One region of the Tibeticola sp. genome, then DNA from elsewhere that is predicted to be linked to it. Evidence: predicted binding sites of a transcription regulator. Region 1 holds the regulator's gene; the other holds the start of a gene.
The links. Region 1 encodes FNR, which switches genes on or off when oxygen is low (the NO sensors DNR and NnrR bind a similar motif). Its sites were predicted from a motif close to TTGATNNNNATCAA; they were not measured.
Positions count from the first base shown of each region.

Region 1 (5,070 bases):
AAAGATCCCAAAGCCATGGCAATTGGCGAGCGGATTTTTCAAAACAACTGCGCGCAGTGCCATGGGGCCGATGCCAAGGGAAGCAAAGGCTTCCCGAACCTGACCGATGGGGATTGGTTGTATGGCGGGGATCCTGCGACGATCAAGACCACGCTGGAGCAGGGCCGGATCGGCAACATGCCGCCGATGGCTGCGGCCGTCGGAACCCCGGAAGACGTGCGCAACGTCGCGAACTACGTCTTGAGTTTGTCGGGGGCACCGCATGACTCCGCACGCGCCGAGCTGGGCAAGCCCAAGTTCGTGGTTTGTGCCGCGTGTCACGGGCCGGACGGCAAAGGCAACCCCGCCATCGGTGCACCCAACCTGACCGACAACGTCTGGCTGCACGGCTTTGGCGAAAACGCGATCATGGAGATGATCAACAAAGGCAAGACCAATCAGATGCCTGCTTGGTCCGGCAAACTGACGCCCGAGCAGATCCACGTGCTGACGGCCTACGTCTGGAACCTGTCGCACCAAGGCGGCGACATCGCGGCAGCCAAGTAAGGCCCGCTTTCATTGAATAGATTGGGGGCGCGGGCCTGGCGTCCGTGCCCCCTTCTTTATTGCGGATCTAGGATCGAAACATGAGCGACGCGAATGAAATGGAAGCTCGGGCTTCGAGCGGCACGAAGGATGCCGGGAAAGGCAGCTTGGATACGTCCAAACCAGGTCAGGACTCGGGCAAAGCCGAGCCCGACGTGGTCTGGTTGTATCAAGCCTCCAAGAAGATTTATCCGCGCAGCGTCGACGGCACGTTCGCGCGGTGGCGTTGGTTTTTCGTCTTTCTGACGCAGGCGGTTTTTTACCTGACACCCTGGCTGCAATGGGGAAACCGGCAGGCGGTTTTGTTCGACCTGGGGGCGCGGCGCTTCTACATCTTTGGTCTCGTCATCTACCCGCAGGACTTCATCTTCCTGACGGGCTTGCTGATCCTCTCCGCCATGTCGCTGTTCATGTTCACAGCGATCGCGGGGCGTCAGTGGTGTGGTTACGCGTGTCCGCAGACGGTCTATACCGAGATCTTCATGTGGATCGAGCGCAAGATCGAAGGCGACCGCAGTGCGCGCATGCGTCTCGACCAGTCGCCGATGTCGCTCGAGAAGTTCCTGCGCAAAGCCGCCAAGCAACTTGCTTGGATCGCAGTCGGTCTGTGGACGGGCTTCACCTTCGTCGGCTATTTCACCCCGATTCGTGAGCTGGGCCATCTGTTTCTGACCTGGAACATGGGGCCGTGGGAAACCTTTTGGGTGTTTTTCTACGGTTTTGCCACCTACGGCAACGGCGGCTACATGCGCGAGCAGGTGTGCAAGTACATGTGCCCCTATGCGCGTTTCCAAAGCGCCATGTTCGACAAGGACACGCTCATCGTCTCGTACGACGCCGAGCGCGGAGAGCCGCGTGGGCCGCGTCCTCGCAAAGCCGACCCGAAGGCGCTGGGTCTCGGTGACTGCATCGACTGTACTTTGTGTGTGCAGGTTTGCCCGACCGGGATCGACATCCGCAACGGCCTGCAATACGAATGCATCAGCTGTGCGGCGTGCATCGACGTGTGCGACGGCGTGATGGAGAAGATGGGTTACCCGAAGGGCCTGATTCGCTACACCACGGAGAATGCGATGCGCGAGCACTGGACGAAGGAGCAGGTGGTGCGCCACATGTTCCGGCCCCGGGTGCTGGTCTATCTGACCATCATCACCGTGGTGCTCGCGGCGATGATCACCGCCTTGGTCTTGCGTCCGCCGCTCAAGGCCGACGTGGTGCGCGACCGTGCGACCTTGGCGCGCATCGTCGAGGGCGGGCAGCTCGAAAACGTGTACCGCATCCAAATCATGAATGCTCGTGAGGAGCCGCAACGGGTGAAGATCGACGTTCGGGGCCTCAAAGACATCCGTGTGGCGTCGGAAAACGTGTTCAGTGTCGGACCCGCCGAAGCGCGTTGGGTGGTCGTCACCGCACGCGTTCCCTATGGGGTCGCCGAGCCCGGCACGCATCCGATCGAGTTCACGCTCGAGGCGCTGGAGCATCCCGGTAAAGTGGTCGTCGAGAAATCTGTCTTTATCATTCCGCGTTAAAGGAGCCCAGCGATGAAACCGACTCAACCCTGGTGGCGTTTTGGCCATGTCTGGCTGGTGATCAGCGGGCCGGCAGTGGTCGTGGTCGCCAGTTTCGTGACGCTCTATCTGGCCATCAAAAACCCCGATCCGGTGCAGCAAGAGTATTACGGTCGGGCACCGGCCGAGGAGGAGGCGGTTTCGCCTCAAGCGATTGCACCCGCGGAGCTTGCGCGCAACCACGCGCAAACCGGCATTCCGGCGCAGGTGCTGAATCCGAAAAAATAACCTGGGTGAGGCGCGGCTGGTCGTATCTCACGGATCGGTGTTTGGAGGAGTACAAAACGATGGAGACAACCTCAATCAAGGCCCAGCGGTGGATGTGGATCGCATGGCCGTCGTTTTTGATGGCCGGCGTGTTGGAGATGCTGGTGTTTGCCGTCGTCGATCCAACGGAGTTGCACTGGCTGGGCGCGCGGCTCGAGTTGTCGCGGTCCGGCGTCTATACCTTGGCGTTTTTCGTGTTTTGGGCCTGCACGTTCGGCTCGAGTGCCTTGACAACCCTGCTTTCGATGTCGCCGTTCGAGGTGAATCGTTGCCCTTTGCCTGCGACGGACCGCCCCGACGGGTGCCCGAAGCAAGAGCGGTCACCCTCTTCCCACTGAGCTGCAGCGGGTGACTTTTTCATTGACGTTCCCCGGCGCTGAGCCGTGAGCGTCGCAGAGTTGTCGCCGTTTTCCCTAGACCGGTCCAGTTTTGGCCGTTCAATCCCGGCAGCTCGGGTTGTTGACGATGGCCTTGAGCGCTTCGGGATTGAGGATGCGCACATGGCGTTGGCGCACGTCGCAGATGCCTTCTTCGACAAACTTCGAGAAGGTGCGGCTGACCGTTTCGAGTTTCAGCCCCAGATAGCTGCCGATCTCCTCGCGGGTCATTCGCAATACCAGTTCGGACTGCGAAAAGCCACGCGCGTGGAGCCGCTGAACCAGATTGAGCAAAAACGCCGCGAGGCGCTCCTCGGCGCGCATGCTGCCAAGCAACAGCATCACCCCGTTCTCGCGCACGATCTCGCGGCTCATGATCTTGTGCACATGGTGCTGCAGGGCGCCGACTTCCCGGGACAGTTCTTCGATCCGGTGAAAGGGCATTACACAGACTTCGGCGTCTTCGAGGGCGATCGCATCGCAGGTGTGATGCTCATGGACGATGCCGTCGAGTCCGATGATTTCGCCGGCCATCTGGAAGCCCGTGACCTGATCTCGACCGTCTTCGGTGACCACACAGGTCTTGAAAAATCCCGTGCGTATGGCGTAGAGCGAGGTGAATTTTTCCCCGTTGCTAAAGAGCGTCGCGCCGCGTTTGACGCGTCGGCGCACCGCGACCAGGTCGTCGATGCGCTGCAACTCGGTTGCGGATAAGCCGACGGGCATGCACAGCTCACGCAGATTGCAGTTGGAGCACGCAACTTTGAGGGTGTCCGCTTTCAGCAGCATGGTGGTCGTTGGTCGAGAGGGGTGGAAAATGGCACTTTTGCCGAAACAGGCGCTATTCTGGCATGCGGCCGCGCGCCAGCGCCCGTGCTTGATGCGCATCAAGCCCAGGGCACGAGCGAACGGGCATAGTGCGGCTACTTTCATCTTGGAAGATTTGCCATGAGTGTGGTCTCGCCCGAACTTCTGGCCCGGTATGACATTCCGGGGCCTCGCTACACCTCTTACCCGACGGCCGATCGATTCGTCGAAGCTTTCGGACCGGAGGAATATGGTCGTTTTCTCGACCAGCGGCGGGACGGGGTGGCGGCGACGGCCCCGCTGTCTTTGTACGTGCACATCCCTTTTTGTGAATCGCTCTGCTACTACTGCGCGTGCAACAAGATCATCACGCGGCACCACGAGCGAGCGCAGCCGTATCTGCGCTATCTGAGCCGGGAGGTGGATTTGCATCTCCAGCACATCGGGCCGGGGCAGGCCGTTTCGCAATTGCACCTCGGAGGCGGCAGCCCGACCTTTTTGTCGGACGCGGAACTGGCCGAGTTGATGCAGATGTTGCGGCGGGCGTTCAAGCTGGTTCCGGGCGGTGAGTATTCCATCGAAATCGACCCGCGCACAGTGGATGCGGCACGCCTGGAGCAGATCGCGGCGCTGGGCTTCAATCGCATCAGCTTCGGCGTGCAGGATTTCGACCCGGAAGTGCAAAAAGCGGTGCACCGTGTGCAACCCTACGAACAGGTGGCGGCCCTGATGGAGGCCGCCCGGCGAATCGGCTTCGAGTCGGTCAACGTCGACCTGATTTATGGTCTGCCGCGGCAGACGCCCGAATCTTTCGAGCGCACCTTGGAGCAGGTGGTCCAGATCCAGCCCGACCGGATCGCGCTCTATGCCTACGCGCATCTGCCCGAGCGCTTCAAGCCCCAGCGCCGCATCCACAGCGCCGAGCTTCCACCAGCGGCCGACAAAGTCTTGATGCTGGCGCGCTCGCTCGATGCCTTCACTGACGCCGGCTACGTCTACATCGGGATGGACCATTTCGCGCGCCCCAACGATGCGCTGGCAGTGGCCAAGCGCCAGGGGCGTCTGCACCGGAATTTTCAGGGGTACAGCACGCAGCCGGACTGCGACTTGATCGCGCTCGGGGTTTCGGCGATCGGCCGTGTGGGGGCGAGCTACAGCCAGAACGCCAAGACGCTCGAAGAGTATTGCGACCATCTCGACCATGGGCGCTTTCCCGTCGTGCGCGGCTTGGCGCTGAGCCGAGACGACCTTCTCCGGCGCAGCGTCATCATGGCGATCATGTGCCAGGGTGAAGTGCTTTTCGAGTCGGTCGAATTGGCGCATCTGATCGATTTCCGCAGCTATTTTTCAGCCGAGCTCGAGGCGCTCAAGCGGCTGGAGGAGCAGGGACTGGTGCGGCTGACGAACGACTCCCTGGTGGTCACGCCCCAGGGCTGGTTCTTCGTTCGCGCGGTGGCGATGGTGTT
Region 1 covers NZ_JAEMQB010000129.1:6,315-11,384, forward strand. The annotation lists gene ccoP (cytochrome-c oxidase, cbb3-type subunit III) at 1-546, shown strand, start outside; gene ccoG (cytochrome c oxidase accessory protein CcoG) at 627-2,114, shown strand; gene JHC36_RS08305 (nitrogen fixation protein FixH) at 2,127-2,381, shown strand; gene JHC36_RS08310 (hypothetical protein) at 2,441-2,758, shown strand; gene fnr (fumarate/nitrate reduction transcriptional regulator Fnr) at 2,858-3,586, opposite strand; gene hemN (oxygen-independent coproporphyrinogen III oxidase) at 3,746-5,070, shown strand, end outside.

Region 2 (5,070 bases), on a different contig from region 1:
CCTGCTCGATGCGCTGCAGGGCGATATCGACCGCGGCCGGCTGCCCGGCGCGGTCGTGCTGATTGCGCGGCACGGGCAAGTGGCTTTGTTCGAGCATCTGGGTCTGCGCGCCCCGCTGCGCGGCGAGCCGATGACGCGCGACACGGTGTTTCGCATCTATTCGATGACCAAGCCGATCGTGTCGGCTGCCGTGCTCATGCTGGTCGAGCAGGGGCGCCTACAGCTCGAAGACCCGCTGCCGCGCTGGCTGCCGGAATTTGCCTCGCTCGAGGTGCTGCAGCCCGGCACTGGCGAGCGCGTGCCGGCGCAGCGCGCGCCGACGGTGCACGACCTGTTGCGGCACACCGCGGGTTTCACCTACGAGTTTTTGGGCAGTACCGAAGTCCACCGCGCCTATGCGCAGGCCCGCATCGGCTCGCGCGAACGCGACAACGCAGCCTTTACCGCGACGCTCGCCACGTTGCCGCTGCTGATCCAGCCTGGCACGGCTTGGGAGTACAGCCGGGCCACCGACGTGTTGGGGCGTCTGATCGAAGTGGTGAGTGGCGAGACGCTGGGCGCTTGGCTGCAGGCGCGTGTGTTCGAGCCGCTGGGCATGAAGGACACGCGCTTCGACGTGCCCGAGGACTGGTTGGCCAGGCTGGCCGAGCCCTTTCCCAAGGACCCCGACGGCGCGCCGATGATGATCGTGACCGATTACCGGCGACCGGGCCGCCATGAGAGCGGCGGGGGCGGGCTGGTCTCGACGGCGCGAGACTATGCGCGCTTCGTGCAGTTCTTGCTCAACCGCGGCACGCTCGACAACGTGCGCCTGCTCGGGCCGCACATCGTCGACTGGATGACCGCCGACCATCTGGGCGATCTGCCGCGTGCCAGTGCCGGCAGCGCGGCCTTGTTGCCGCCGGGGCATGGCTTTGGCCTTGGCGTCGCGGTGCGCACCGCAGCGGGCCTCGCGCCCACGCCGGGCTCGGTGGGCATGTATTACTGGGGTGGGCTGGCCGGCACGAGTTTCTTCGCAGACCCGGCCCTGGGCTTGCAGGCCATCCTGATGATCCAGGCACCGAACCAGCGCGAGTACTACCGCGCGCTGTTCCGCAACATGGTCTACGCGGCCGTGCTCGAGTAAGGACCGCGCTGGATCAGCGCCGCTCGAGGATTCGGGTCGGCCGCGCCCGCTGCTTTACTTGCCAGCTTGCTTGGCGCTTTCGTCCATCTTGTTGGTGAACAGCCGGATGAAAAACACGGCCATGCCCAGCATGAAGGCGATGCCGGCAACGCTCATCAGGCCATAGTCGGTAGAGAACAGATCGACGAGTGCTTTCATGATGGAGATCCTTTCGTTGCAGACCGCGCGGGCCTGTCAACCCGGCGCGTGAAGCACACTGTACGACGGCGCCGAAAAGGGGGGCTGATCTATCTCAATGCCTGCGCCTGGCGTGCACGAAGGCTGATCTGCATCAAGCCTCAAACCGGCCGGATCGCGATCGAACCCCGTCCGCCATCACGGGGACTCATTCAGCGTTGCCCTCGCGCCTGCGCAGATACAGCCGGTCGGACCAGGTCGCCAGCCATTGCGGCTTGAAGGCCACGAAGATGGCCGTCAACATGCCGGTCATGAAGCCGTCGCCCCAGGCCAGCAGCCAGCGGCCGACGAGGCCCAAGGCGGTTGCGGTGTGGGCGATGTCGTGACCCATCCACAGCGCGAGACTCGCCCCCGCGAAGGTGCACAGCACCGTGCCGAGAAAACCTCGCCCAAGAATGTAGAGGAAGGGGCGCTCGCCGAACCAGCGCCGCAAGCCCACGCCGAGCCCGAGCGAGAGCGTCGAGGGCACCAGGCCGAACCAGACGATCTGGGCCACGATCTCCGCCACCGGCGCGGGCGTGATGATGGCCGAGAGCAGCCCGACCAGAACGAGCACCGGCACTGCGAGCGGCCAGCCGAGCATCAGCGTCACCGCGCAGGCCCCCGAGAGTTGCAAAGCCAGTGGCATGGCGTGCATGCGCGGCAAGGCCCACAGCCAAGGCAGCAAGGTCAGGCTGGCAAACAGCGGCGTGAGCAAGGCGCTGCCGGATCCGCGCAGCAGCCGCCACGGCCGCATCGACACAGAAACGCCCAGCAAGGCGATGAGGATCAGCGTTTCCAAGCCCACGGAGTTTCCCGGTTTCGCCCAGCGTTACCTGGCTAAGCGCTCAGGCCAGCCGGCGCCAAGTCTTCAGGGTCGGTGCAGCTTGCCCCGCCGCAGCCATGTAGGGCGGCGCGCGGCAGTGCCTCGGGCCGGGTGACGCTGCCGGTGGCCGGATCGAAGCCGGTGCGCAGCAGGTGCTGCGCGAGTGCCGCGTCCATCGCGTCCGTGTGCTGGGGGAACCACTGCGCCAGCTCGCGCGCGATCACGCGCAGGACTTCGAGGTCGCCGGCGCGGCCGCGCTTTTCGCCCTCGCGCAGCACGTCCATGACGATTTTGTGCTGCATGCTGTGGCAGTTCGAGGCCGCAAAACCCGTGGCTTGCATCCAGGCATCTTCGCGCGCAAAGTGCGCGTCGGTGTGCGCAAGCAGCGCGACATAGCGGTCGATGAGCGCTTCGTCGCTGGCTGACTCGAGGGCGTTGAGCAGGGCGACGAACTCCTGATGCGTCTGGTCCATGGCGGGCACCTCGACCGCCATCGCGTCGGTCCATTCGAGCAGAGCCATGTGGTGGGTCTCCGAAAAAAGCAGAAGTCTAGTCCCGGCGATCGCGGGTCTGCTTGATCCAGGTCAGGTCCGGATCCGCGGTCAGTGCCCGCCGACGGGGTATGCTCCGACGCGTCTTCTCCCCAGCCCCGAACGATGCCCGACGTGACTTTTGCTCCACCCTTGACCCCGGTCGATCGGCTCGGGACGCAGCTGGCGACGCAGGGCTATGCCGTGCTCGGTGCTTCCGACCTGATGCGGCTCGCGGGCGTGTCGCCCGATGCGCTGCACGTCCTCGCGGCCGATTGGTCCGACCTGCCACCCGACCGCTATTTGCGAGATGGCGGTCGGTATCGGCGTCGTCGCCATGCCAGCTTCGTCGTCGAGGGGGATGCGGTCACGCGCACGCCGCACCGCGCGCATTGGCAGCCGCTCGAATACAACGCGCTGCACGGCGGGATCGAGCGTTGGTTCGAGCCGATCGCGGAATCGACCAGCGCGCAGCCGGCTTGGCTGGCGCTGCTGCGTTGGCTGGCCCGCGTGGCCGATGCGCTCAAGGCCAGCGCCGATGCTCCGCAGCGTTGGTATGTCGAGGCGCACCAGTTCCGCATCGACACCACCGATGGCATCGGTCGCCCCACGCCCGAAGGGGCGCATCGCGACGGGGTGGAACTGGTCGCGGTGTTTCTCGTTGCGCGCGAGGGCATCAAGGGCGGTGAGACGCGCGTGTTCGAGGCGACGGGGCCCGCGGGGCAGCGCTTCACGCTGACCGAGCCCTGGTCGGTGCTGTTGCTCGACGACCTGCGGGTGATCCACGAAACGACGCCGATCCAACCGCTGGCTACCGGCGGTCACCGCGACACGCTGGTGGTCACCCTGCGTCGCGGGGGCTTCCAGGACCCAGAGCCGAGCTGAGGACAACGCTGACTCAGCCTAAGGCAACGCTGAATAAGTTCCCGTGATGGCGCGCGCCCGGCCGCGGGATGGGATGCGAGGCGCAAACCGCAGCCATAGCCGCAGCTATGGCGAGGATTTGCAACGACGCAGACCGCCCGCAGCCGGGATGCGCGACGCGCGGGGGACTTGTTCAGCGTTGCCCTAAAACCCCGCGCGCACCAACAGCGTTGCGAGTTCGGCGGCTGAGCGCACGCCGAGCTTGGCGTACACGCGCGAGCGGTGGACTTCGACCGTGCGCACGGCAATGTGCATTTCGTCGGCGATGACCTTGTTGAGCTTTCCTGCGGCTACATGGTGCATCAATTCGCGTTCGCGTGGCGAGAGACCCTCGATGCGCGCGCGTAACGTACGCAGGCTCGACGCCTGGGCCACCGCCGCGTCACAGGCGGCGAGCCCCTGGCGCACCCGATCGATGAGCACCGCGTCGTGGAAGGGCTTTTCGATGAAGTCGAATGCGCCTTGCTTGAGCGCGTCCACCGCCATCGCGATGTCGGCGTGGCCGCTGAGGAAGATCACCGGCAGCGGGACGTCCAGGCGTCGCAACTCGTCGAACACCTGCAGACCCGACATCGGCTCCATGCGTACATCGAGCAGGATGCAGGCCGGCAATGGGGCTGGCTCGCGCAAAGCCTCGAGCAGCGCCGGCCCCTCGGTGTAGGCCCGAACCTCCAAGCCGTGGGAGGCGAACAGGAAACTGAGCGCATCACGCACCGCGGCCTCGTCGTCGACGAGGTAGACGGTGCCTGTGGCCGCAGCAGCAGGGTGTTCGAGCTTCATGGCGTTGTCCTCATGCGGATGCCTGGGTTGCGTCGCGTTCAGACGGGGCCGCACCGTTTGGGCCCAAGGCGTCTGCGGCGACCGGCAAGCGGAAGCTCAGACGCGCGCCGCCCAAGTGTGAGACGCCGCAGTCGAAGGCGCCTCCGTGCGCCTCGACGACGGAGCGGCAGATGGCCAGCCCCAGGCCCAGTCCGTCGGCTTTGGTGCTGTGAAAGGGCGTGGACAGTTCTTCGAAGCTGCGGCCCTGCAGGCCCGGCCCGCTGTCTTCGACATGCACCAGAACGAAGCGGCCGCCGTCCCACTCGGCGCGCACTTCGATTTTGCGGTCTTCCCTGGCCTCGAGGGCATCGGCGGCGTTGCGCAGCAGGTTGATCAGCAGCTGTTCGATCAGCACTTCGTCGGCATCAACGGCCGGCAGCCCCGTGGGCTCACGCCAGCGCAAATCGATGCCCTGGCGCAGGAAGTCATGGCGCAGCAGGGTGTGGACCCGCGTGATCGTCGCCTCGAGCGCCAGCCGTTCGCGCCGGGGCTGGCGCCGGGTGAGAAATTCCCGCATGCGTTGCACGATACGGCCCGCTTCCCGCGTTTGCTCGCCCTGGCGCTCGAGCGCTTGCAGCACGACCGCGTCGGTGTAGCCCTGGCGCTCGAGCATCTGCAACACGCCCGCG
Region 2 covers NZ_JAEMQB010000179.1:15,999-21,068, forward strand. The annotation lists gene JHC36_RS11330 (serine hydrolase domain-containing protein) at 1-1,126, shown strand, start outside; gene JHC36_RS11335 (DUF3149 domain-containing protein) at 1,181-1,324, opposite strand; gene JHC36_RS11340 (hypothetical protein) at 1,512-2,150, opposite strand; gene JHC36_RS11345 (bacteriohemerythrin) at 2,183-2,689, opposite strand; gene JHC36_RS11350 (2OG-Fe dioxygenase family protein) at 2,825-3,583, shown strand; gene JHC36_RS11355 (response regulator transcription factor) at 3,767-4,402, opposite strand; gene JHC36_RS11360 (two-component system sensor histidine kinase NtrB) at 4,413-5,070, opposite strand, start outside.
Region 2: a site for FNR is predicted at 2,743-2,756, ahead of JHC36_RS11345 (bacteriohemerythrin). Genes of this name have one in related genera too.